Regions from separate parts of the Pseudomonas sp. HP_08 genome, predicted to be linked through region 2. Evidence: predicted binding sites of a transcription regulator. Region 2 holds the regulator's gene; each other region holds the start of a gene.
The links. Region 2 encodes sigma-54, which starts transcription at its own class of promoters, with help from an activator protein. Its sites were predicted from a motif close to ANTGGCATNNANNTTGCTNT; they were not measured.
Positions count from the first base shown of each region.

Region 1: glnK (P-II family nitrogen regulator) is a predicted target of sigma-54. The motif match lies at 4,667-4,686, and genes of this name have one in related genera.
Region 3: flgB (flagellar basal body rod protein FlgB) is a predicted target of sigma-54. The motif match lies at 2,621-2,640, and genes of this name have one in related genera.

Region 1 is NZ_JBTOQC010000014.1:88,461-96,238, forward strand. Features, by position in the region: gene xerC (tyrosine recombinase XerC) at 1-863, shown strand, start outside; gene ACYAS9_RS15135 (HAD family hydrolase) at 878-1,570, shown strand; gene sutA (transcriptional regulator SutA) at 1,664-1,993, opposite strand; gene ACYAS9_RS15145 (secondary thiamine-phosphate synthase enzyme YjbQ) at 2,090-2,515, opposite strand; gene ACYAS9_RS15150 (ammonium transporter) at 2,751-4,088, opposite strand; gene glnK (P-II family nitrogen regulator) at 4,121-4,459, opposite strand; gene ACYAS9_RS15160 (accessory factor UbiK family protein) at 4,870-5,133, shown strand; gene mqo (malate dehydrogenase (quinone)) at 5,617-7,272, shown strand.
Region 2 is NZ_JBTOQC010000001.1:331,032-339,052, forward strand. Features, by position in the region: gene ACYAS9_RS01580 (KpsF/GutQ family sugar-phosphate isomerase) at 1-51, shown strand, start outside; gene kdsC (3-deoxy-manno-octulosonate-8-phosphatase KdsC) at 66-590, shown strand; gene lptC (LPS export ABC transporter periplasmic protein LptC) at 600-1,172, shown strand; gene lptA (lipopolysaccharide transport periplasmic protein LptA) at 1,159-1,704, shown strand; gene lptB (LPS export ABC transporter ATP-binding protein) at 1,705-2,430, shown strand; gene ACYAS9_RS01605 (RNA polymerase factor sigma-54) at 2,587-4,089, shown strand; gene hpf (ribosome hibernation-promoting factor, HPF/YfiA family) at 4,210-4,518, shown strand; gene ptsN (PTS IIA-like nitrogen regulatory protein PtsN) at 4,530-4,994, shown strand; gene rapZ (RNase adapter RapZ) at 4,997-5,854, shown strand; gene ACYAS9_RS01625 (HPr family phosphocarrier protein) at 5,870-6,142, shown strand; partial or broken gene ACYAS9_RS01630 (ZIP family metal transporter) at 6,235-6,411, opposite strand; gene ACYAS9_RS01635 (superoxide dismutase) at 6,441-7,052, opposite strand; gene ACYAS9_RS01640 (hypothetical protein) at 7,054-7,506, opposite strand; gene ACYAS9_RS01645 (class II fumarate hydratase) at 7,537-8,021, opposite strand, start outside.
Region 3 is NZ_JBTOQC010000004.1:91,221-98,998, reverse strand. Features, by position in the region: gene flgE (flagellar hook protein FlgE) at 1-989, opposite strand, end outside; gene ACYAS9_RS05510 (flagellar hook assembly protein FlgD) at 1,018-1,701, opposite strand; gene flgC (flagellar basal body rod protein FlgC) at 1,716-2,159, opposite strand; gene flgB (flagellar basal body rod protein FlgB) at 2,163-2,576, opposite strand; gene cheR (protein-glutamate O-methyltransferase CheR) at 2,896-3,723, opposite strand; gene ACYAS9_RS05490 (chemotaxis protein CheV) at 3,767-4,699, opposite strand; gene flgA (flagellar basal body P-ring formation chaperone FlgA) at 4,779-5,537, shown strand; gene flgM (flagellar biosynthesis anti-sigma factor FlgM) at 5,709-6,017, shown strand; gene ACYAS9_RS05475 (flagella synthesis protein FlgN) at 6,062-6,529, shown strand; gene ACYAS9_RS05470 (flagellar brake protein) at 6,612-7,358, shown strand; gene ACYAS9_RS05465 (MFS transporter) at 7,458-7,778, opposite strand, start outside.

The DNA.
Region 1 (7,778 bases), on a different contig from region 2:
ACAGTGAGCGCCAGGTGTCGCCGCATACCCTGCAGGCTTACCGACGCGACCTGAACAAGGTTCTGGCGTTCTGCCAGAAGCAGTCTTTGGCCAGCTGGGCCGATCTCGATATCCAGCACCTGCGCAGCTTCGTTGCCCGTCAGCACCAGCAAGGCCAGTCTTCGCGCAGCCTGGCCCGATTGCTGTCGGCGGTGCGTGGCCTGTACCAGTACCTCAATCGCGAAGGCCTCTGCCAGCACGACCCGGCCAACGGCCTGTCGCCGCCCAAGGGCGAGCGGCGCCTGCCCAAGACCCTGGACACCGACCGTACCGCGCAACTGTTCGAGGGCGCCGTAGAGGACGACTTTCTGGCGCGTCGCGACCAGGCCATCATGGAGCTGTTCTACTCGTCGGGACTGCGCCTGTCGGAACTGACCGGCCTGGATATCGATCAACTGGACCTGAACGACGGTCTGGTGCAAGTGCTGGGCAAGGGCAGCAAGACCCGCGTGTTGCCGGTGGGCAGCAAGGCCCGCCTGGCCTTGCAGGAATGGCTCAAGCTGCGCGGGCAGGCCAACCCGCAGGACAACGCGGTGTTTGTCGGCATGCAAGGCCGGCGCCTCGGCCCGCGGGCCATTCAGGTACGCCTGAAGGCTGCTGGCGAGCGCGAGCTGGGCCAGAACCTGCATCCACACATGCTGCGCCATTCTTTCGCCAGCCACTTGCTGGAATCGTCTCAGGACCTGCGCGCGGTGCAGGAACTGCTCGGGCATGCCGACATCAGCACCACGCAGATCTACACTCATCTGGATTTCCAGCATTTGGCCAGCGTGTACGACAGCGCTCATCCCCGGGCCAGGCGCAAAGACAGCGGCCATGATTAAACAGGTAACGCCCCATGATTAAGCTGATCACCTTCGACCTCGACGACACGCTGTGGGACAACGCACCGGCCATTCTTGGCGCCGAAACCCTGCTGCGCGACTGGCTGACCGAGCACGCGCCGCGCCTGGGGCCTGTTCCCGTGGAGCATCTGTGGGCCATCCGCACCCGGCTGATCAGTGAAGAACCGGGCCTCAAGCACCGCATCAGCAGCCTGCGCCGTCGCGTGCTGTTCCATGCCCTGGAGGATGCCGGCTACGATGGCGATGAGGCCCAGGACCTGGCCGACCGCAGCTTCGAGGCTTTTCTGCATGGGCGCCATCAGGTGCAAGTGTTCCCGGAGGTTCTGCCGACCCTGGAGATTCTCGCCAAGACCTACACGCTGGGGGTGATCACCAACGGCAATGCCGATGTGCGCCGCCTGGGCCTGGCCGACTATTTCAACTTCGCCCTGTGCGCCGAAGACCTGGGTATCGGCAAGCCCGACCCCACGCCCTTTCTTGAAGCCTTGAGCCGTGCCCGTTGCGAGCCCGCCCATGCGGTGCATATCGGCGATCATCCCGAAGATGACATCGCCGGGGCCCAGCGCGCCGGTCTGCGGGCCATCTGGTACAACCCGCAGGGCAAGGTCTGGGACGCCGACAACCGGCCTGACGCCGAGATCCATAACCTGTCGCAATTGCCCGAGGTGCTGGCCCGCTGGGCCTGATCGGCACACCGGCGCGCTGCCAGATCGCAGCCCGGATCGCAGCCAGAAAAAAGCCCGCAACAGCGGGCTTTTTCCTACACGTTCATGCAACCGTCAGATAGGACGGCTGCCGTACTTGTTGTCAGGCTTCTTGGGCGGATCGGCGACCACGTTGGCCTCCACTTCCTGTACCCGGCCGCCACGAGAGAGGAACTCTTCCATGGCGCGAGCCAGCGCATCGCGATCCTTTTGCTTGGCCTCGATACTGGGCAACTCATCAACCGAGACAGCGGCCTTGGACTTGCCCTTGGCAGGCGTTACCGCCGCTTCACCGTCATCGGAATCAGGGGCGTCATCTTCCGGAGCTGCACTAAGCTCCTCGCCCTCTTCTTCGCCTTCCAGATCGTCTACCAGATCATCGTTATCGTTGTCGTCGTCGCTCATGTTCAACCTCATGACTTGCGAAAGCAGAATTAGTTATAGCTCAGCCGCTCTGAAAATCGAGCCGCTTCAAGACACAGCAGCCGCTGAAACCAGCGGTTAATCCCATTCACCCTGAAGGGTGGCCAGGAGGCGGCGAGCACCCCCATGATCCCGATGCTCGCCGAGATAGACACCTTGCCATGTACCCAGCGCCAGACGACCGGCCGAGACCGGCAAAACCACCTGGCAGCCCAGCAGACTGGCCTTGAAGTGCGCCGGCAAGTCATCGGGACCTTCGTCGTTGTGTTCATGTCCGGCCACGCCCTGGGGCACCAGCCGGTTGAAAAAACGCTCGAAATCACGACGTACCGCCGGGTCGGCATTCTCGTTGACCGTCAACGAAGCCGAGGTGTGTTGCAGCCACAGGTGCAGCAACCCGATACGACAACCGGACAGCTCGGGCAGGCCTGTCACTATCTCATCGGTGACCAGATGAAACCCGCGGGGCCTGGCCCGCAGGGTTATTCCGGATTGCTGCCACATGGCGTTCTCCGCACGTTCGGCGCGCATTCTAACGCGCCTGAGAAAAAAGCAAAGCACCCGATAAAGCGCCTTTGTCCTGCGTCATGCCAGAGGCCGATGCAACGGCCGCCAGCACGCTATCAAACGAGTGCTATCACTCGCCGATGGTTATTCAATGACAGCGCAAATCTTGAGTTGATCCCTGAAAAACAGGCAAAAAAATGCCCGGAGAACCGGGCACTTTTTTTCGAAGCGCTTACAGGTTGTAGCCACGCTCGTTGTGTTGCGCCAGGTCCAGGCCAACGGCCTCTTCCTCTTCGTTGACGCGCAGGCCGATGACCACATCCAGAACTTTCAGGATGATGTAGGTCACGATGGCGGTGTACACAACGGTGAACGCCACGCCCTTGAACTGTACCCAGACCTGAGTACCGATGTCGGTCACGGTGCCGAAGCCGCCCAGAGCAGGGGCTGCGAAGACGCCAGTCAGGATTGCACCGACGATACCGCCGACGCCGTGTACGCCGAAGGCATCCAGCGAGTCGTCATAGCCCAGCTTGCGCTTGAGGCTGGTGGCGCAGAAGAAGCAGACCACGCCCGATACCAGACCGATGACCAGCGCGCCCATCGGGCCTGCTGTACCGGCAGCCGGAGTGATGGCAACCAGGCCGGCAACCACACCCGAGGCGATGCCCAGTGCGCTTGGTTTGCCGTGGGTCAGCCACTCGGCGAACATCCAGCCCAGCGCAGCAGCGGCGGTTGCGATCTGGGTGACCAGCATCGCCATGCCGGCGGTGCCGTTGGCGGCCGCAGCAGAACCTGCGTTGAAGCCGAACCAGCCGATCCAGAGCATGGCCGCGCCGATCAGGGTGTAACCCAGGTTGTGCGGGGCCATCGGGGTGGTCGGGTAGCCTTTACGCTTGCCCAGCACCAGGCACGCCACCAGGCCTGCAACACCTGCGTTGATGTGCACCACGGTGCCGCCCGCGAAGTCCAGTACGCCCCAGTCCCACAGCAGGCCGCCGACACCGCCCCAGACCATGTGGGCAATCGGTGCGTAGACCAGGGTGAACCAGATGGCCATGAAGATCAGCATGGCGGAGAATTTCATGCGCTCGGCGAACGCACCGACGATCAGCGCCGGCGTAATGATCGCGAAGGTCATCTGGAAGGTGATGAACACAGCTTCCGGGAACAGTGCCGCAGCACCGGTCAGGCTCGAAGGTGTAACACCTGCCAGGAAGGCTTTCTGGAAGCCGCCGACGAAGGAGCTGAAGTTGACCACGCCCTCTTCCATGCCGGTGGCATCGAACGCCAGGCTGTAGCCGTAAACCACCCACAGGATGCTGATCAGGCCGGTGATTGCAAAGCATTGCATCATCACCGACAGGATGTTCTTGGAGCGGACCATGCCGCCGTAGAACAGCGCCAGGCCAGGAATAGTCATGAATAGAACCAGTGCGGTGGCCGTCAACATCCATGCAGTATCGCCGGAGTTCAGCACAGGTTCTGCAGCAGGTTCAGCCGCCAGGGCCAGACCAGGTAAAGCGAGGGACAACAGGGCTCCTAGCCCTGCGAATTGACGCAGAGTCATATTGTTTCTCCTGGGGCGTTGGGTTTGACGGCTTAGATAGCGTCGGTATCGGTTTCGCCGGTACGGATGCGGATAGCCTGTTCCAGATTGACTACGAAAATCTTGCCATCGCCGATCTTGCCGGTGTTGGCAGCCTTGGTGATTGCTTCGATGACCCGATCCAGATCCTTGTCATCGATGGCGACGTCAATCTTCACTTTAGGAAGAAAGTCGACTACGTATTCAGCACCGCGATACAGCTCAGTGTGACCCTTCTGACGCCCGAAGCCTTTGACTTCCGTGACAGTGATGCCCTGCACGCCGATCTCGGACAACGATTCGCGCACGTCATCCAACTTGAACGGCTTGATGATTGCAGTGACTAGTTTCATGAAACTTTCTCCCGAATTGGTGGACTTGCCCCAGGAAAACAAACCCGTCTCAAGTCTAAGCGCAGTGTCTGGCTTTGTAACGTATCGCGCGCCTCATTCAGACGCCGACCGAGTTCAGATAACTGTATCTGGCGAAATACTTTCCTGCTCCGCCTGCCGCACTGCCTTCGTCACAGCGACTGCATCAGTGCATGGGTCACAAGGGTCTAAGCAGAAAGCTTGCCAGCTCGGTAATTTTCATTGAAATCAAGCCATTGCTCGGCGCCTGCGGCATTCAGGCCGAATTCGGGCGCGCGGGACGCACAATAACAGTGCATGCGTGCACGCCTGCATGCGCGATAAGTGTGCGTGAAACCAGAGAAAAAACGCACCGTGCTACACTGCCGCGCATCAGATACCGGGAAACCATCATGCTTGCCCCCAAAGCCCTCCTCGATGCCCTGAGCGATCACGCCTCGCGCCTGTTCAGCGGCGATACCCCGCTGCCACGCGGTGAGTTCGAAGCACAATTCAAGATTTTGCTGCAAAGCGCCTTCAGCAAGCTCGATCTGGTCAGTCGTGAAGAGTTCGACAGCCAGATGGCCGTGCTCGCCCGCACGCGCGCTCGTCTGGAAGCGCTGGAAGCAAAAGTCGCCGCGTTGGAAAATAGCCATCCTTCCGGCTTGCAGGACTAAGCCCGGCGTCCCCCAACGACAGGGCATTTTGTTTATCGATAATGGGTATTGTGCCAGGACCCCTGCAATTGGAGGTCTTTTACCTGACATTTTCGTCTAAAATGCCCGGCTGAATCGTTCAGGTCACACCGCATCTGCCTTTTTGGGCAGACAGGTCGCTGCCGGGCCAGCCCGGTCCGGCACTGTGATATCCACCGATTTGTGATCCGACTGATGGGTGTGAGTAAAAAGGCTTGCCCCTGGCGCCACGACGCCAGACGAGCCTGAGCACAAAAGTGTCATCGAAGTCGCTGAAGCCAACAACTAATAAGAGATCAGCACGGGAGGGACATAATAATGAGGTCGATCTTTTTCGATCTGGTGAGTCGCCTCTCCAGCCTTACTGAAGAGCAGCCCTGGAAAACGCGGTAGTCAATGCCCGTCTCCAGGCCGGTCGCAGTCAAGAATGGCAGGAGGGATGGCGTTAATCCTAGGAATTACAACATGCTTAATAAAGTGAACAAGGCCTTGCTGGGCTTGGCGCTGACAGTGGGTTTCATGCCTGTCCATGCCGCTGAAGCCAAAAAAGTTGATGTACTGCTTATCGGCGGCGGCATCATGAGTTCAACCCTGGGTGTCTGGCTCAACGAGCTGGAGCCAAGCTGGTCGATCGAAATGGTCGAGCGTCTGGACGCTGTGGCCGAAGAGAGCTCCAACGGCTGGAACAACGCCGGTACCGGTCACTCGGCCCTCGCCGAACTGAACTACACCCCGGAAGGCAAAGACGGCAAGATCGACATCTCCAAGGCGATCGAGATCAACGAGTCGTTCCAGATCTCCCGTCAGTTCTGGGCCTGGCAGGTCAAGAACGGCGTGCTCAAAGACCCGCGTTCGTTCATCAACTACACACCGCACATGAGCTTCGTGTGGGGCGACGAGAACATTCAGTTCCTGCAAAAACGCTATGAGGCGCTCAAGGCCAGCCCTCTGTTCAGCGGCATGCAGTACTCCGAAGACCCGGCGCAGATCAAACAGTGGGTTCCACTGATGATGGACGGCCGTGATCCGAAGCAGAAGATCGCCGCCACCTGGAGCCCTATCGGCACCGACATGAACTTCGGCGAGATCACCCGCCAGTTCGTCGGCCATCTCAAGACCAAAGAGCAGTTCGACCTCAAGCTGTCCAGCGAAGTCGAAGAGATCAAGCGCAACGCCGACGGCGGCTGGCGCGTGACCTACAAGAACCTCAAGGACGGCACCGAAACCTCCACCGACGCCAAGTTCGTGTTCATCGGCGCTGGCGGCGGTGCCCTGCACCTGCTGCAAGCCTCGGGCATTCCTGAAGCCAAGGAATACGCAGGCTTCCCGGTGGGTGGTTCTTTCCTGGTGACCGATAACCCGGCGATTGCCGATGCTCACCTGGCCAAGGCCTACGGCAAGGCTTCGGTTGGCGCGCCACCGATGTCGGTTCCGCACCTGGACACCCGCGTGCTCGACGGCAAGCGCGTCATTCTGTTTGGCCCGTTCGCGACCTTCTCGACCAAGTTCCTGAAGAACGGTTCGTACTTCGACCTGCTGACCAGCACCAACACACACAACGTGTGGCCAATGACCCGTGTCGGCGTGCGTGAATACCCGCTGATCGAATACCTCGCCGGTCAAGTCATGCTGGACGACGACGATCGTCTGGAAGCCCTGCGCGAGTACTTCCCGAACGCCAAGAAAGAAGACTGGCGTCTGTGGCAAGCCGGCCAGCGCGTGCAGATCATCAAGCGTGACGAAGACAAGGGCGGCGTGCTGAAACTGGGCACCGAGATCGTTGCTTCCAAGGACGGCAGCATCGCCGGCCTGCTGGGCGCATCCCCAGGCGCTTCGACCGCTGCACCGATCATGCTGAGCGTTCTGGAAAAGGTCTTCAAAGACAAGGTTGCCACGCCAGCCTGGCAGGAAAAGCTGCACCAGATCGTGCCTAGCTACGGCACCAAGCTGAACGACAGCCCTGAAGCTGTCGCCAAAGAGTGGGCCTACACCGCCGAGATCCTGCAACTGCCAACGCCGCCAGCCGTCAACGGCTCGGCTGCTCCAGCAGTCGCACCGGCAGCTCCGGCGACTCCGGCCAAGCCACGTGAGAGCAATGCAGCGACCGATATGGCGCTGTAAGCAGTCGCGGTAGCTACAAGACCGAACCCCGCCAGGCACTGCCTGGCGGGGTTTTCTTTTGCTGCTGACTTTACAAGGGCCACCTCACGTCATTCCACAACTTGCGAAATAACAGCCTGGTGGATCAAGCCTTCGCGCTGCGACCCGGATAGCCCGCCAAAAAACAGTCAAAAAAGTCCGCTATTAACGAATGGCTTATAAAGAAATTTAACCATTTAAAAGTTATAGGATTTTTCGTTGGAGCAGCCGTAAAAAAACCGCCACAAAGTGCAGCGCCCCTAGCCTTTCGTACAACATCAGGTGGTCCTGCATGGCCCGCCGTTCGGCGCGTAGAGGGCTGGCCGAGTAGTCCGGGACACGGTGTAAAAATAATCTTTATCGCGGCTCAATTAGTTGTACGACAACAATTCAAAAGCCATGTTACTATCCCGCCCGCAGCGGACGTTATTCGCTGCACAAGTGATAAGGACGTCCGCTCGAGAACGCGCAGTCATGTGTGCGTTAAA
Region 2 (8,021 bases):
CCGACAGGCGCTTTCAACCTGCAAGACCTCCTGCGCGCAGGAGTCATGTAATGGAGAACCGGACCATGAGCGACGAACTGCTGCAACGCGCCAGCAAGATCAAGCTGGCAATCTTCGATGTCGATGGCGTGCTGACCGATGGCCGCCTGTATTTCCTGGAAGACGGCAGCGAATTCAAGACCTTCAATACCCTCGACGGCCACGGCATCAAGATGCTGATTGCCTCGGGCGTCGACACCGCGATCATCAGCGGACGCAAGACCCCACTGGTCGAGCGCCGCGCGAAAAACCTGGGCATTGCCCACCTGTTTCAAGGCCGTGAAGACAAGCTGGTGGTGCTTGACCAGTTGCTCGGCGAATTGAAGCTGAGTTACGAACAGGTCGCCTATCTGGGTGATGATCTGCCAGACTTGCCGGTCATTCGCCGCGTTGGCCTGGGCATGGCCGTCGCCAATGCGGCCAGCTTTGTTCGCCAGCACGCCCATGGCGTGACCAGCGCCCGGGGCGGCGAAGGCGCAGCGCGCGAGTTCTGCGAGCTGATCCTGAACGCCCAGGGCAACCTTGAAGCGGCCAACGCCGCCTACTTGTAGAAATCGCTCATGCTCAGCAAAAAGATTCGGACTTTCCTGATACTTGGTGTGCTGGCTTTCCTGCTGGCGGCCGTTGGCTACTGGAACGTCAGCCCCGAGAGCTTCATGGAGCAACCCGCCGTGACGCCCGACGAGACGGCCATCGACTACTACGCCATCAATGCCCGCAGCGTTCAGTACCTGCCCGACGGCAAGGTGCAGTACGAAATGACCGCCGACAAGGTCGAACACGTCAAGGCCACCGACGTCAGCCTGCTGACCAGACCGGACCTGCAGATGTACCGCGGCACGGCATTTCCGTGGCACGTGCAGAGCAGCCGCGGCGAGGTGTCGCCCGGCGGCGAACAGGTCGAATTGATCGACAATGTTCGCGTGGCGCGCACCGATGAAAAGAACCGTTCGACTATTATTACCAGCAGTCGAATGACTGTATTCCCACAGAAGCAATATGCGCAGACCGAGCAAGCCGTTAGAATCGACGCCGGCGGCGGTGTCACTACGGCCAAAGGGATGAAAGCGTATTTGAACGACGGCAGGATGGACCTGCTGTCCAACGTAAGAGGACAGTATGAGTCTCGTTAAAACTCTTCCTTTCTTGCTCGGCCTGGGCGCAGTACTGGGAAGCGCGAGCGCCTGGGCTCTGCCGACAGACCGTGACCAGCCGATTCATATCCAGTCAGACGACGCGCAGCTCGATGACAAGAAAGGCATTGCCACCTACAAGGGCAATGTCATCATCACCCAGGGCTCGATGAAGATCACCGGCAACACCGTGACCATCACGCGTAACGCCCAGGGCGAAGTCGATGTCTTCACCTCGGTCGGCAACCTGGCCTATTACGAGCAGAAGCCTTCGACCACCAAGCCTATCGTTCAGGCCTACGCGGTCACGATCCAGTACTACGCGGCACAAGATCGCATCGTCCTGATCGACAAGGCCAAGGTGATCAACGATGGCAACACCTCCGAAGGCGAGAAGATCGTCTACGACACCGTGCGCCAGATCGTCAGCGCGGGTCGCGCCACCGGCAGCCAGGTGACCACACCGCGGCCACGGATCGACATGGTCATCCAGCCGAAAAAGAAAACCGAACAGCCGCAGAAGGCCGAGTAAATGGCAACGCTTAAAGCCCAGCACCTGGCCAAGAGTTACAAGAACCGCCAGGTGGTTCGCGATGTCAGCCTGTCCATCGACAGTGGCCAGATCGTCGGTTTGCTGGGCCCCAACGGTGCCGGCAAAACCACGTGCTTCTACATGATCGTCGGCCTGGTACAGGCCGATCAAGGCCGTGTACTGATCGACGACCTGGATGTCAGCCACCAGCCCATGCACGGCCGCGCGCGCGCCGGCATCGGCTATCTGCCCCAGGAAGCCTCGATCTTTCGCAAGCTGACCGTGGCCGACAACATCATGGCCATCCTCGAAACCCGCAAGGAGCTCGACGGCGCCGCGCGCCGCAAAGAGCTGGAAAACCTCTTGCAGGAATTCCATATCACCCATATCCGCGACAGCCTGGGCATGAGCCTGTCCGGCGGTGAACGGCGCCGCGTGGAAATTGCCCGCGCCCTGGCCACTGCGCCGAAGTTCATCTTGCTGGACGAACCCTTTGCCGGGGTCGACCCGATTTCGGTCGGCGACATCAAGCAGATCATTCATCACCTGAAGTCCAAGGGCATTGGCGTGCTTATCACTGACCACAACGTCCGTGAAACCCTGGATATCTGCGAAACCGCCTACATCGTCAACGACGGGCAACTGATCGCTGAAGGCGATTCAGAGACCATTCTGGCTAACCAGCTGGTGAAAGAGGTCTACCTCGGCCACGAGTTCCGCCTCTAGCCATCACAATGACCGTTGACAGCGGATTATTTGTCGTGGCGCTCTAGGCAAGCGCTTCAATTTCAGGCATATAACTTGCTTATAAAAGGCGGCGCTCAGGCGCCCTGTAGTGGACGGCGCACGTGCGCCGGCGAATGAAGGTGTTGAGCCTCTGCCATGAAACCATCGCTAGTCTTGAGAATGGGCCAGCAGCTGACGATGACACCGCAGCTGCAACAGGCTATCCGCTTACTCCAGTTGTCGACCCTGGACCTGCAACAGGAGATCCAGGAGGCTCTGGAATCCAACCCTATGCTTGAACGCCAGGAAGAAGGCGACGACTTCGATAATTCCGACCCTATGGCGGACAATGTCGAGAACAAGCCCAACAGCGAACGCGAAACCCAGGAACCGACCTATCAGGAATCATCCGCGCCCACCGTGGACAACCTTGAAGACGGCGAATGGAACGAGCGCATCCCCAACGAGCTGCCCGTCGATACCGCCTGGGAAGACATTTACCAGACCAGCGCCAGCAGCCTGCCAAGCAGTGACGACGACGAGTGGGACTTCACCACGCGCACCTCTGCCGGCGAAAGCCTGCAAAGCCACCTGCTGTGGCAGCTCAATGTGGCACCGATGTCCGACACCGATCGCCTCATCGCCGTCACCCTGATCGACTGCATCAATAGCCAGGGTTATCTGGAAGAGTCGCTGGAAGAGCTGCTTGAAGCCTTCGATCCCGAACTGGACATCGAACTCGACGAGATCGAGGCCGTACTGCATCGCATCCAGCAATTCGAGCCTGCCGGCATCGCTGCCCGCTCCCTTAGCGAATGCCTGCTGCTGCAACTGCGGCAGATGCACGCCAGCACACCATGGCTGAGCGAAGCCCAGCGCCTGGTCACCGACTATATCGACCTGCTGGGCGGGCGCGACTACGCACAGCTGATGCGGCGCATGAAGCTCAAGGAAGATGATCTGCGCCAGATCATCGAACTGGTCCAGAGCCTCAACCCGCGCCCTGGCTCACAGATCGAGTCCAGCGAGCCGGAATATGTCGTGCCCGACGTCATCGTGCGCAAGGACAGCGAGCGCTGGCTGGTCGAGCTGAACCAGGAAGCGGTGCCGCGCCTGCGGGTCAACCCGCAATACGCAGGCTTTGTGCGCCGCGCCGACACCAGTGCCGACAACACCTTCATGCGCAATCAGCTGCAAGAGGCGCGCTGGTTCATCAAGAGCCTGCAAAGCCGCAATGAAACCCTGATGAAGGTTGCCACCCAGATCGTCGAGCATCAGCGCGGTTTTCTCGAATATGGCGACGAGGCCATGAAACCTCTGGTATTGCATGACATCGCCGAAGCGGTGGGCATGCACGAATCGACCATTTCGCGGGTCACCACCCAGAAGTTCATGCACACCCCGCGCGGCATATACGAACTGAAATACTTCTTTTCCAGCCACGTCAGCACCTCCGAAGGCGGTGAATGCTCATCCACGGCCATCCGCGCAATCATCAAGAAACTGGTCGCCGCGGAAAATCAGAAAAAGCCATTGAGCGACAGCAAGATCGCTGGTTTACTGGAGGCACAAGGCATTCAAGTCGCCCGTCGCACAGTCGCCAAGTACCGCGAATCCCTGGGGATAGCGCCATCCAGCGAGCGCAAGCGGCTGATGTAGCGGACGAGGCACTTGCAGGGCAGCGCACCAGAGCTCACGCCGCCCGCCTGTGTCAGGCCACAGCGTTCCAGCGGCAGGTCACCGACCTGCCTCTTATGCACTGGCAAAGGAGAGAGCTGTATGCAAGTTAATATCAGTGGACATCACCTGGAAGTGACCAAGCCCCTTCGTGAGTATGTGGAGCTCAAACTCAAGAAGCTTGAAGGGCATTTCGACAAGATTACCAACGTCCAGGTCACGATGACGGTCGAGAAACTGAAGCAGAAAATCGAAGCCACCCTGCATATTCATGGTGGGGAGGTCGTTGCCAACGCCGAACATGACGATATGTACGCGGCCATCGACCTGCTCACCGACAAGCTCGACAGACAATTGCTCAAGCACAAGGAAAAGCAGCAAAGCATCCTCAAGGGTGCGACCGCTCGCTAACAAACCAATCCATGACTCAACTTGAAAACATACTGACCCCCGGCCGTTCCCTCGTGAACGTGCCGGGAGGCAGCAAAAAACGCGTGCTGGAGCAGATCGCCGATCTGATCGGCCGCGAAGTGCCCGAGCTGGACGCGCAAGACGTGTTCGAAAAGCTCGTGAACCGTGAAAAACTCGGCTCGACCGGCTTCGGTAACGGTATCGCTATTCCCCACTGTCGTCTCGAGGCCTGCCAGTCGCCTATCAGCGCAGTATTGAGCCTTGAGAAACCGGTCGATTTCGATGCCATCGATGGCGCGCCAGTCGACCTGCTGTTCGTTCTGCTGGTACCGCAAGCGGCCACCGACGAGCATCTGAAGCTGCTCAGCCAGATTGCCGGCATGCTTGACCGTAGCGATGTGCGCGAACGCCTGCGCAGCGCGCAAAGCAGTGAAGACCTTTACCAGTCCGTACTGGAAGAACTCAAAGGCCGTTGAGCATGCGCATGATCATCGTCAGTGGCCGCTCAGGCTCAGGCAAGAGCACTGCGCTGGACGTTCTGGAAGACAACGGCTTCTATTGCGTCGACAACCTGCCAGCCGGCCTGCTGCCGGAACTGGCCGAGCGCGCCCTGCTCAATAGCGAGCAGGCAGAACCGCTGCTGGCCGTGTCGATCGATGCACGCAACATGCCCAGCCACCTGACCCGATTCCCGCAAATGCTCGACGAAGTCCGCGCGCGGCACATCCAGTGCGATGTGTTGTACCTGGACGCCGACGACGCCACCTTGCTCAAGCGCTTCTCCGAAACCCGGCGGCGTCACCCACTCAGCAATGCGCAGCGCTCGCTGGCCGAAGCCATTCGTGACGAGAGCCTGCTGCTGGGGCCGATCATCGATCTGGCCGACCTCAAGATCAACACGACCCACCTGAACCTGTACCAGCTGCGTGACACCATCAAGTTGCGCCTGCTGAACCGACCGGAGCCCGGCACCGCCTTTCTCATCGAGTCGTTCGGCTTCAAGCGCGGCATGCCGGTGGATGCCGACCTGGTCTTCGATGTCCGTTGCCTGCCCAATCCTTACTGGAAGCCCGAGCTGCGCGACCACTCGGGCCTTGATCCGGTGGTGATGGAATACCTGGCAGCCCAGCCTGACGTCGAAGAAATGTTTCAGGACATCTTCACATACCTCAACAAATGGCTGCCACGCTTTGCCGCCAGCAACCGCTCCTACGTGACCATCGCCATCGGCTGCACCGGCGGACATCACCGTTCGGTCTATCTGACCGAGCGCCTGGGCAAGGTCCTGCAACAATCACTCAAGAACGTTCAGGTTCGCCACCGCGACCTCAGCTGAAGGATTTCAACTGCGATGCCCGCTCGTCAAATCACCATCATCAACAAACTCGGCCTTCACGCCCGGGCCGCCGCCAAGTTTGTCGGCGTGGCCGGCAAGTTTCCCTGCCAGATCCGGGTCGGACGCACACCGGAAAGCCTGGTCGACGGTAAAAGCATCATGGCCGTCATGATGCTCGCTGCCGGCAAAGGCACCGAGCTTCATCTGTCTACCGAAGGCGAGAGCGCCGAACAGGCACTGGATGGCCTGGTCGAGTTGATCAACAACAAGTTCGATGAGGGCGAGTAACCGCGCCACCTGAATTGACCGGCACTAAAAAAGGGGCCCTGTTTGTCAGGTAGCCCCTTTTTTAATGCGGGTAGCGCACACGATCAGCTTGAAGCCAACCCCAGGGCGCAGGTCGCACCTTCTTCCAGAGCCCGCAACACACAAGGCTCCAGATCAAGCCAGGCCAGCGCCTGAGCCACCAGCAAGACCATGCCGGCCAGCAGCAACAGACTGCCAAAGGCCAGACGAAACATACGCACACTGCGGGCTGACCGTATGGGTGAACGCATAAAATACCCTGGATTATCCACCTGGTTGATCAGGCCAGCGCAGCGGCATAACGCTTGGCAACTTCATCCCAATTGATGACGTTGTAGAACGCACCGATGTATTCGGCACGGCGGTTCTGGTACTTGAGGTAGTAGGCGTGCTCCCAGACGTCCAGACCGAGGATCGGCGTATTGCCTTTCTCCAGCGGGCTGTCCTGGTTGGCACTGTGCTCAACCACCAGTTTTTTCTCCGAGGTGACGCTCAGCCACGCCCAGCCGCTGCCGAAACGCTTTACAGCGGCATCGGTGAAGGCGGTCTTGAACGCCTCGAAGCCGCCCAGCTCATCCGCGATGGCCTTGGCCAGGTCGCCTGTCGGCTCACCACCGCCGCCAGGCTTCATGATGGTCCAGAACAGCGAGTGGTTGGCGTGACCGCCACCGTGGTTGGTGACGACAGGACGCAGGTTTTCCGGCAGCTCTTTGACCTTGGCCACCAGCGCCTCGACCGAGAGGCTCTCGTATTCGGTGCCGGCAACGGCCTTGTTGAGGTTGTCGATATAGGTCTGGTGATGCTTGGTGTGGTGGATCTTCATGGTTTCCGTATCGACGTACGGTTCCAGAGCATCGTAGGCGTAAGGCAATTCAGGCAGGCTATAAGGCATTTCAATGGACTCCGTGGAAATGGCCAGCTGAGGGGTTCTGCAACGACGTGCGGGTGTGCTCGCTGTTACTGCTCAGCAGTCGGTGGGTACGTGGATATTCGCCGTGTTCACTGATAAAGCTCAGCAACTCGGCATACGTCTTGTTGCTGTGGCGCAGCGCCGCCTGGCGCAGAGCATCGGGCAGACGAGAATCCTGAAGAACCTGCAGCAAGCGTTGATGGATCGCGCACAGGTATTCGGCGCTCTCCTCGGGCTGCCCCAGACTCAAGTGTAGATCGGCCAGGTTGTGATGCGAGATAACACAGGCGGCCACGGCTTCGTCCGGGTCCGCCCAGCGCTCGAACAACACCTGCGCCAGCGCCAGCGCCTGGAGGTACAACTCACGAGCTTCGACCCACTCGCCAAGATTGAAACAGCGATTGGCCTGTTCGATAGTGCGTTTCCAATGCTGCATAGCTACCTCCAGAGGCATGGCGGGCGTGAATCAGATGCCGCCAGCGGTCAGTTTTTCAGGGTTGAGCAACACTTCCAGCTGGCTGCGTTGCAGGTCGGTGTGTTCCAGCGCCACGTCGATGATCGGACGGCCTTGCTGATAAGCCTTCTTGGCAATTTCGGCGGCCTTCTGATAACCGATGATCGGGTTCAGCGCGGTGACCAGGATCGGGTTGCGCGATAAGGCTTCCTGGAGTTTTTCCTGGTTGACCTTGAAGCTGGCGATGGCCTTGTCGGCCAGCAGGCGGCTGGAGTTGGCCAGCAACTCAATGCTGCCCAGCAGGTTCAGGGCCACGATCGGCAGCATCACGTTCAGCTCGAAGTTGCCCGACTGACCGGCCACGGTGATTGCGGTGTCGTTGCCGATCACTTGCGCTGCGACCATCGCGGTGGCTTCCGGGATCACCGGGTTGACCTTGCCAGGCATGATCGAGGAGCCCGGCTGCAAGGCTTGCAACTCGATCTCGCCCAGACCTG
Region 3 (7,778 bases), on a different contig from region 2:
GAGCTGACTTGACCGGTGGCATAACCGTTCTGGGTCTGGCTGATCAGGCCGGAAGCCGCCGCAGTCTGTTTCACGCCGGTCATGTCCAGCTTCATGCCGGTGGCGGAACCTGCGGCGCCGTTGGCAGCCCAGGCCGCAGCGGTGCCGGTACCGGTCTGTGCGCCAGGAACCCAGCCATTGACCTGCAACGTGCCGTCGGCATTGAGGGTCACAGCGCCTGAGGTCACCGGAGCACCGGTGCCCGAGGTGATCAGGTTGCCGCTGGAATCGAAGGTCAGCTGGGTTTCAGTCGCCGTAGCCGTGGTCGGGTCGTTGATACTGCGACCATCGATCAGGCTGTGCATGGACCAGGTGTTGACGCCGGTCTTGACGAAGTAGTTTTCCAGCTTGTGCTCATTGCCCTGGCTGTCATAGATCGGGGTGTCGTACTTGAAGTTGTACGATTTGGTGTCGGTCGCGTCGAAAGTCGTCAACGTAGGCACGGTCGTCGAGGAATTCAGGTTCGCCGTATTGGTGATCTGCGACGTAGTGGAAGGCACCAGGTTGGAGGTGTCGATACGCATGTCGCTCAGGGTGCCGACTGCCAGGCTACCGTTGGCATCAACGTTGTAGCCTTGCAGGTTCATGCCTTCACTGTTGACGATGTAGCCTTCACGGTCGGTATGGAACGCGCCGGCGCGGGTATACACCTTCTCGCCGTTGTCGGTCAGCATGAAGAAGCCGCTGCCATTGATTGCCATGTCCAGGCTGTTGCCGGTACCGGTCGACATGCTGCCTTGGGTGAACTGTTGCGAAACGGCACCGACGGCCACGCCGGTGCCGGCGCTGGCGCCGCCGGAGGTGGCGCGGATCGACTGGGCATACTGGTCGCGGAATTCGACACGCGACGACTTGAAACCAGTGGTAGCGACGTTGGCAATGTTGTTGCCGGTGACGTCGAGATTCTTGTTGGCTGCAAAGAGACCACTAAGGCCGATATTGAAAGACATTTACAACTCCTCGCCGTCTGCCCGGCTCTTACAATCCGATGGTCTGTACTTTGGACAGGGCGATGCTGCTGCCACCTGCCAGATTCAGGGTCATGTCGCCGCCAGTGGTGGCTGTGGTCACGCTGTTGACTGTGGCCGGCAGGTAAGTGCCGAGCGCTGTATTGGTGCCGCTGATCGAACCATTGACCTTGAAGGTGTAGGTGCCAGCAGCCGCCGCCGTGCCGTCTTCCTTGATGCCGTCCCAGGTAAAGCTCTGGGTGCCGGCACTCAGGCCGCCCAGGTCGACGGTGTCGGCCAGCGTGCCGTTGGCATCGTAGACACTCAGGGTCGTGCTGGTGGTGGTCGCCGGCACAACAATCGAACCGGTCAGGCCCTTGCCTGCATCGACATACACGCTGCTGGTATCGACGATCACCGAACGCCCCACCAGCGAAGAGGCCTGCAAGGCCTGCGACGACTTGTAGATGGTGGCAATCGAATCAACCGTGCTGGTCAGGTTCTGCATGCTTTCAAGGCTGCTGAACTGCGCCAGCTGGGCCACGAACTGGGTATTGTCCTGAGGGTCCAGAGGGTTCTGGTTCTTCATCTGGGTGACGAGCAGCTGCAGGAACGCGTCCTTGCCCAGCGCGCTGGTGCCGTCGTCAGTCTTGGTCTTGGTCGGGTTTTGCAGCGAATTGACAAAGTTCGCCGATACATCGTTTTCAACAGCCATGGTTCACGCCCTCATTACTGACCCAGGGTCAGAACCTTCTGCATCATGGTCTTGGCGGTGTTCATGATTTCGACGTTGGTCTGGAACGACCGACTGGCAGAGATCATGTCAGCCATTTCTTCCACGACATTGACGTTGGGGTAATAGACATACCCGTTGCCATCGGCAGAAGGATGATTGGGCTCGTAACGGGCTTCGAGGTTGGAGGTGTCCTCGATGATGCCCGAGACCTGTACGCCCTGCCCGGCCTGACCCTGGTCCTGGAACAACGAACCGCCACCGATCGACTGCTGACCTTCAAGGACGGTGGCGAACACCGGATGACGGGCGCGATAGGTCTGGTCCATGCTCGAGGACACGGTTTCAGCGTTGGCAATGTTACTGGCAGTGGTGTTCAGACGCGTGGTCTGGGCACTCATGGCGCTGCCGGCAATGTTGAAGACATTCGATAGCGACATGAATCACTCTCCGCGCAGGGCTGCTACCAGCCCTTTGAACTTGCTATTGAGCAGCGTGAAGCTGGCCTGGAAAGACATGGAGTTCTGGGCGTAACTGGCCTGCTCCACTTGCGAGTCGACGGTGTTCTGGTCCAGCGAAGGTGCCGACGGGGTGCGATACAACAGCACGCCCTCGGTGTCGCTGCCGGCGGCCTGAGCTTCGATATGACGACCGTTGGTGGTGTTCATGGCGAACTGGCCCTTGCTATTGACCTTTTCGGTCTCGGCGGCCAGCACCGCAGAGAAATCCAGGTCGCGCGCCTTGTAGCCCGGGGTATCGGCGTTGGAGATGTTATTGGCCAACACCTCTGCCCGCTGAGCCCGGAAGTTCAAGGCCTTTTCATGGATACCCAGTGCTTTATCGAAGTTGATGCTCATGTCGGGAAACCTTTACCGGTTGACCTGATGTACGTATCACAGACAAAGCAATCGGCATGCCATGTTTTGGAAGCCAATGTTTGCAGGGGTTTTGCCGGGCGAGTGCGGCAGGGATGCCAGAAAAGCGGCAAGGGATTTCCGCTGAAGGAGCAGCGGCGGCAAGAGGAGTGTCGTTTTTTTGCCAGACTTGTAGGAGCGCGCCTGCCCGCGACCGACTGCGTTAGCAGTCGTAAATTTTCGCCGACTCATCAATTTTGCGGGCGCTAGCGCACCCGGTCATGGTGGCCCGGCATTCCGGCAAGCGCGCTCCACAAGAGGTTTACTTGGCCTTATAGATGATTCCCGGACTGCACTGGACCATCTGGTAATGATCCGGCAAACCGTTGAGCGCCTCCGAAGCCCCCAGAAACAGGTAACCGCCGGGCTTGAGCACGCTGTGAATGCGCAGCAGGATGTCTTTCTTCACCTCGGCGGAGAAGTAGATCAACACGTTGCGGCAAAACACGATGTCGAACTTGCCCAGGCTCGCGTAGCTGTCGAGCAGGTTGAACGAGCGAAACTCGACACGGCTCTTGATCGGCGCCTTCACGGCCCAGCGACCCGGTGCCTTGGTGTCGAAATAGCGCTGCAAGCGCTCCGGCGACAGGCCGCGGCCGATGGCCAGGCTGTCGTACTCGCCGGTCTTGCAGTTGTTGAGCATCAGGCTCGACAAATCCGTGGCAACAATCTGCACCCCGGTCTTGAGTTGCCCGGGGTTGCTGCGCTCGAACTCATCGATCGACATCGACAGCGAGTACGGTTCCTGGCCGGACGAACAGGCCGCCGACCAGATGCGCAGGCGCTGACCTGGGCTGGCCTTGATCTGCTCGGGCAGCACCTTGTTTTTCAGCACCTCGAAGGGATAGGTATCGCGAAACCACAAGGTTTCGTTGGTGGTCATCGCATCGACCACCTGCTCGCGCAAACCACTGCGCGGCTGGGATTGAATACGTGACACCAACTCGCCCAGGCTCTTGATGCCCTGCTGTTCCATCAGCTTGTTGAGGCGGCTGGACACCAGATACTGCTTGTTTTCACCCAGCAGGATGCCACAGGCTTTTTCCAGAAAGACCCGGAACTGTTCAAAATCCAAATTACCCGTAGACAAAGGTACCGCCTCTCAAATCATGTGAACGTGCAGGGTGATTACCCTAGCTGTGGTCTGCCGCCTTGATCCGCGCAACGACGCGCGCTGCCAGATCGTCAGGCCGGAATTTCGCGAGGAAATCGTCGGCACCGACCTTCTTGACCATCGCCTGGTTGAACACCCCCGACAACGAGGTATGCAAGGTGATGTGCATCTTGTTCATACGCGGGTCATTGCGTATGGCTGCCGTCAAGGTATAGCCATCCATCTCCGGCATTTCAATGTCGGAGATCATCATGAGGAATTCCTCCTCGGGCTTTTTACCCTCGGCGATCATCGCCAGCAGGTAATCCAGCGCCTGACGACCATCATTGAGAGCAACCACTTCAACGCCGACCGTTTCCAGGCAACGACTGACCTGCTTACGCGCCACCGACGAGTCGTCGACGGTCAACACCCGCAACGAAACCGCCTTGTGATGGGTTTCTTCATCCACCACGCCGACCGATACAGCCTCGGCAATCGGCGCCACTTCAGCCAGGATCTTCTCGACGTCGATGATTTCCACCAACTGATTGTCAACCCGGGTCACCGCGGTCAGGTAGTGATCGCGGCCGGTACCCTTGGGTGGCGGATGGATCTCTTCCCAGTTCATGTTGACGATGCGTTCGACCGAATGCACCAGAAAACCCTGAACCTTGGTGTTGTACTCAGTGATGATGACGAAGGTATTTTCCAGCGCAATCATCCCGGAGGAACCGGTGGCCATGGCCAGATCCAGAATCGGGATCGTGCCGCCACGAATGTTTGCCACGCCACGCACGATCCTGCTCGATTTGGGCATGATGGTGAGTTTTGGGCATTGCAGTACTTCTTTGACCTTGAATACGTTAATCCCGTAGAGCTGCTTGCCTTGCAGGCGAAACAGCAACAGCTCCAGGCGATTCTGACCAACCAGCTGTGTACGCTGGTTCACCGAATCCATTACACCTGCCATGCCCTGACCCCCTTGACTCAACCATCGTTCACCACTTGCCAGATGCGGCAAGCGGCACGAGCCTTGCTATTTGTACGCCATGACTGCCAAGACGACAATTTTTCGACACGCCGCATTAGAAACCCGCCAATGGCTGGGTGCAATCGTCATGCTGTGCCTTTTTTGCAGTGCAACTCCCGGCCGCGCCGAGAATTTCACACGGCCTGAACAGCTTATCGGCGTCACCGAGGGGTTTCTTGAGTACACCGTACAAGAGTATTTGGCGAGCAGCCAGATCGAAGGCCGCCACCAGATTCAGGTCCGGCAACTGGACCCGCGCATGCGCATGGCGTTTTGCGACAAGGATTTGACAGCCACACTGGAAAGCCAGCGCCCGGTAGGCCGGGTCACGGTAAAGGTGCGCTGCGAAGGCTCATCGCCCTGGACGGTCTACGTTCCGGCGCAGGTGCAGCTGTTTCGCAATGTGGTGGTTGCCACGCGACCGCTCAAGCGCGACACCGTCATTACCGAGGAAGACATTGCCGTACGCGAGCGGGACATCGGCGCACTGGGCATGGGTTTTTTGCCCTCGATGGATCTGGCGATCGGGCAAAAGCTTGTCCGACCAGCGGTCGTCGACCAGGTGCTTTCGCCGACGTTCATGGAACAGCCGGCGATGATCCGCAAAGGCGATCAGGTGGTGATCGTCGCGCGCAGCGCAAGCCTTGCCGTACGCATGCCGGGCGAGGCGCTGTCCGATGGCGGCCTTAACGAACAGATACGGGTGCGAAACCTCAACTCCAAGCGGGTGATCAAGGCCAATGTGACGGGGCCAGGGCAAGTGGAAGTGGCCATGTAAAGGGCATTTTCATCGATTGAAGCTGGTATGCAGCGCCGGTTTTTTCTAGACTGCAACGCATATCCGGGCGCGCATTGCCTGTTGCCCAGGCTTTGTCACATTGCGCCTAAAGTTTTTCATTGGGTGGCCGAAAACAAGGCAAGCGTCCAAAACACCCAGAGGTTTTCAATCATGCCCATCGATTTCAGTCGACTTAGTAACTCACAGTCCGTAGGCAGCACTTCGCGCACAAACGGCGCCAGGGAAACCGGCAAGACCGACAGCCTGCCAACGACAGCCGACGTGAAGAATGCCGGCGAATCCGTACACCTGAGCAGTGAGGCTCAACAGTTGCAGAAGATCACCGACAAGCTGGCTGATCTGCCAACCGTCAACAGCTCCCGCGTTGCCGAGCTCAAGCAGGCGATTGCAGATGGCAGTTATGTGGTGGACAGCAACCGTGTAGCCAGTAAGCTGCTCGGCTTCGAAGCCGCGCGCTAAGTATCGCGCGGGACTTTCTGGACGCTTGAAAACCAGAGCATGCGATGCAAGACACTACTTTGCTGCAGATGATTACTGACGACATGGCCCCGACCCGCCAACTGCTCGAATTGCTGCAGGGCGAGTCGCTGGTGCTGCATGGCCGCGACATGACCGAGATGGAGCGGATTCTGGCGCAGAAACAGGCGCTGGTGATCCAGCTCGAACAGCACGGCCGCCGGCGCAGCCAGGTGCTTGCCAGCCTCGGCCTGCCCACCAACCGCCAAGGTCTGGAAACACTGGCCAGCCAGTCGTCGGTAGGCCCGCAATTGCTCGAAGCCGGTGAAGAACTGGCCACCCTCATTGCCGAGTGCCAGGCGCTCAACGAACAAAACGGCAAGCTGATTCAGTTGCAGCAGATGACAACCGCTCATCAATTGCGCATTCTGAACGGCGGCGAGACACCCTCGCTATACGACAGCCGAGGCTCGACTGCGGGCAGAGCCAAGCCGCGTCCTCTTAGCCAGGCCTAACTTGCTGTTTCAAGCTGCGTCACATGATGGCAGAATGCCTATCACTGCGTTGCCGTAGTATTTTGCCTGGAGATACTTAAAAGTGAATGGCTTAGCCGCGGATGATGCTCCGCAACCCCCGAAGGTTCTGAATACGCCTTTGGAAATTGCCGCCAACCTGCGGTTACTCATGGAAAACCACGATCCCCTGATCATCACCTTCCATGAGCGCTCCCAGCGCTTTCAAAGCTATCTGGTTCAGGTAGACCGTGACAACAACACCATCGCACTGGACGAAATGATCCCCCGTGATGGCGAACGCTTTCTGACCAGCGGCGAGGCTTTTCGCGTCGAAGGTTTCCATGATGGCGTGCGCATCGCCTGGGAGTCCAACGGCGCCATGAGCATCGTCGAAGATGCAGGCCAGCGCCTGTATCGCGGCTCGATGCCTGCCGAAGTGGTTTATCACCAGCGTCGCAATGCCTTCCGCGCCGCCCTGAAGCTGTCGCAACTGGTCGACATCGACCTTGACGGCGAAAAGCTCAAGTTCCCTATCAGAGGCAAGCTGCTCGACATCTCGGCCACCGGCTGCAAGCTGCGTTTCGAGGGCGACATTTCCGAGCGCGTGCAACTGGGCCAGGTGTACGACCGTTTCGTCGCCAAACTGCCCTTCGGCGCCCTGACCTCGGCCGTTGAATTGCGCTACCTGCATTTCGAAGAACGCTTCAACACCACCTTTGCCGGCGTACGTTTCCACAACGTCAGCGGTCTGGTGCAGCGCCAGGTCGAGCGCTTCGTCTACCAGTTGCAGCGCGAAGCCCGCCGCTTCGACAAAGACGACGATTTCTGACTTTCAGGTCCTGCACCCGCCAGGACCGGCTCCAGCCGGGAAGGGAGTGGCACGCTTGCGCGCCCTTCCCGGCTAAAGCAGAGCGCCGCCCAGTCAGTCCTACGGGCACCCGCCATACGGTTTATCCAGTACCTCATCCTTGTCTTGTGCCTTCTCGGGCTCGGTGACCGGCTCTGCTTCCGTTGCCGGCTCTGTCGTAGTCTGCTGCATCTGATCCTGAACCATTTGCTCATCAACCCGTGGGTCAAGCGCGACCACCAACGGTGAACTGGCCATGCTGTCGGGCATTGCAACGTGCTGCAACGGTGCATTCTCGACTTCATGCAGGCGAGTGACGGCTTTGGGCCGGATCAATACGACGAGTATCCCGGCGGTGACGCAGATGAAGGCATAAAGCATATTGCCGCCAAATGCCTGCAT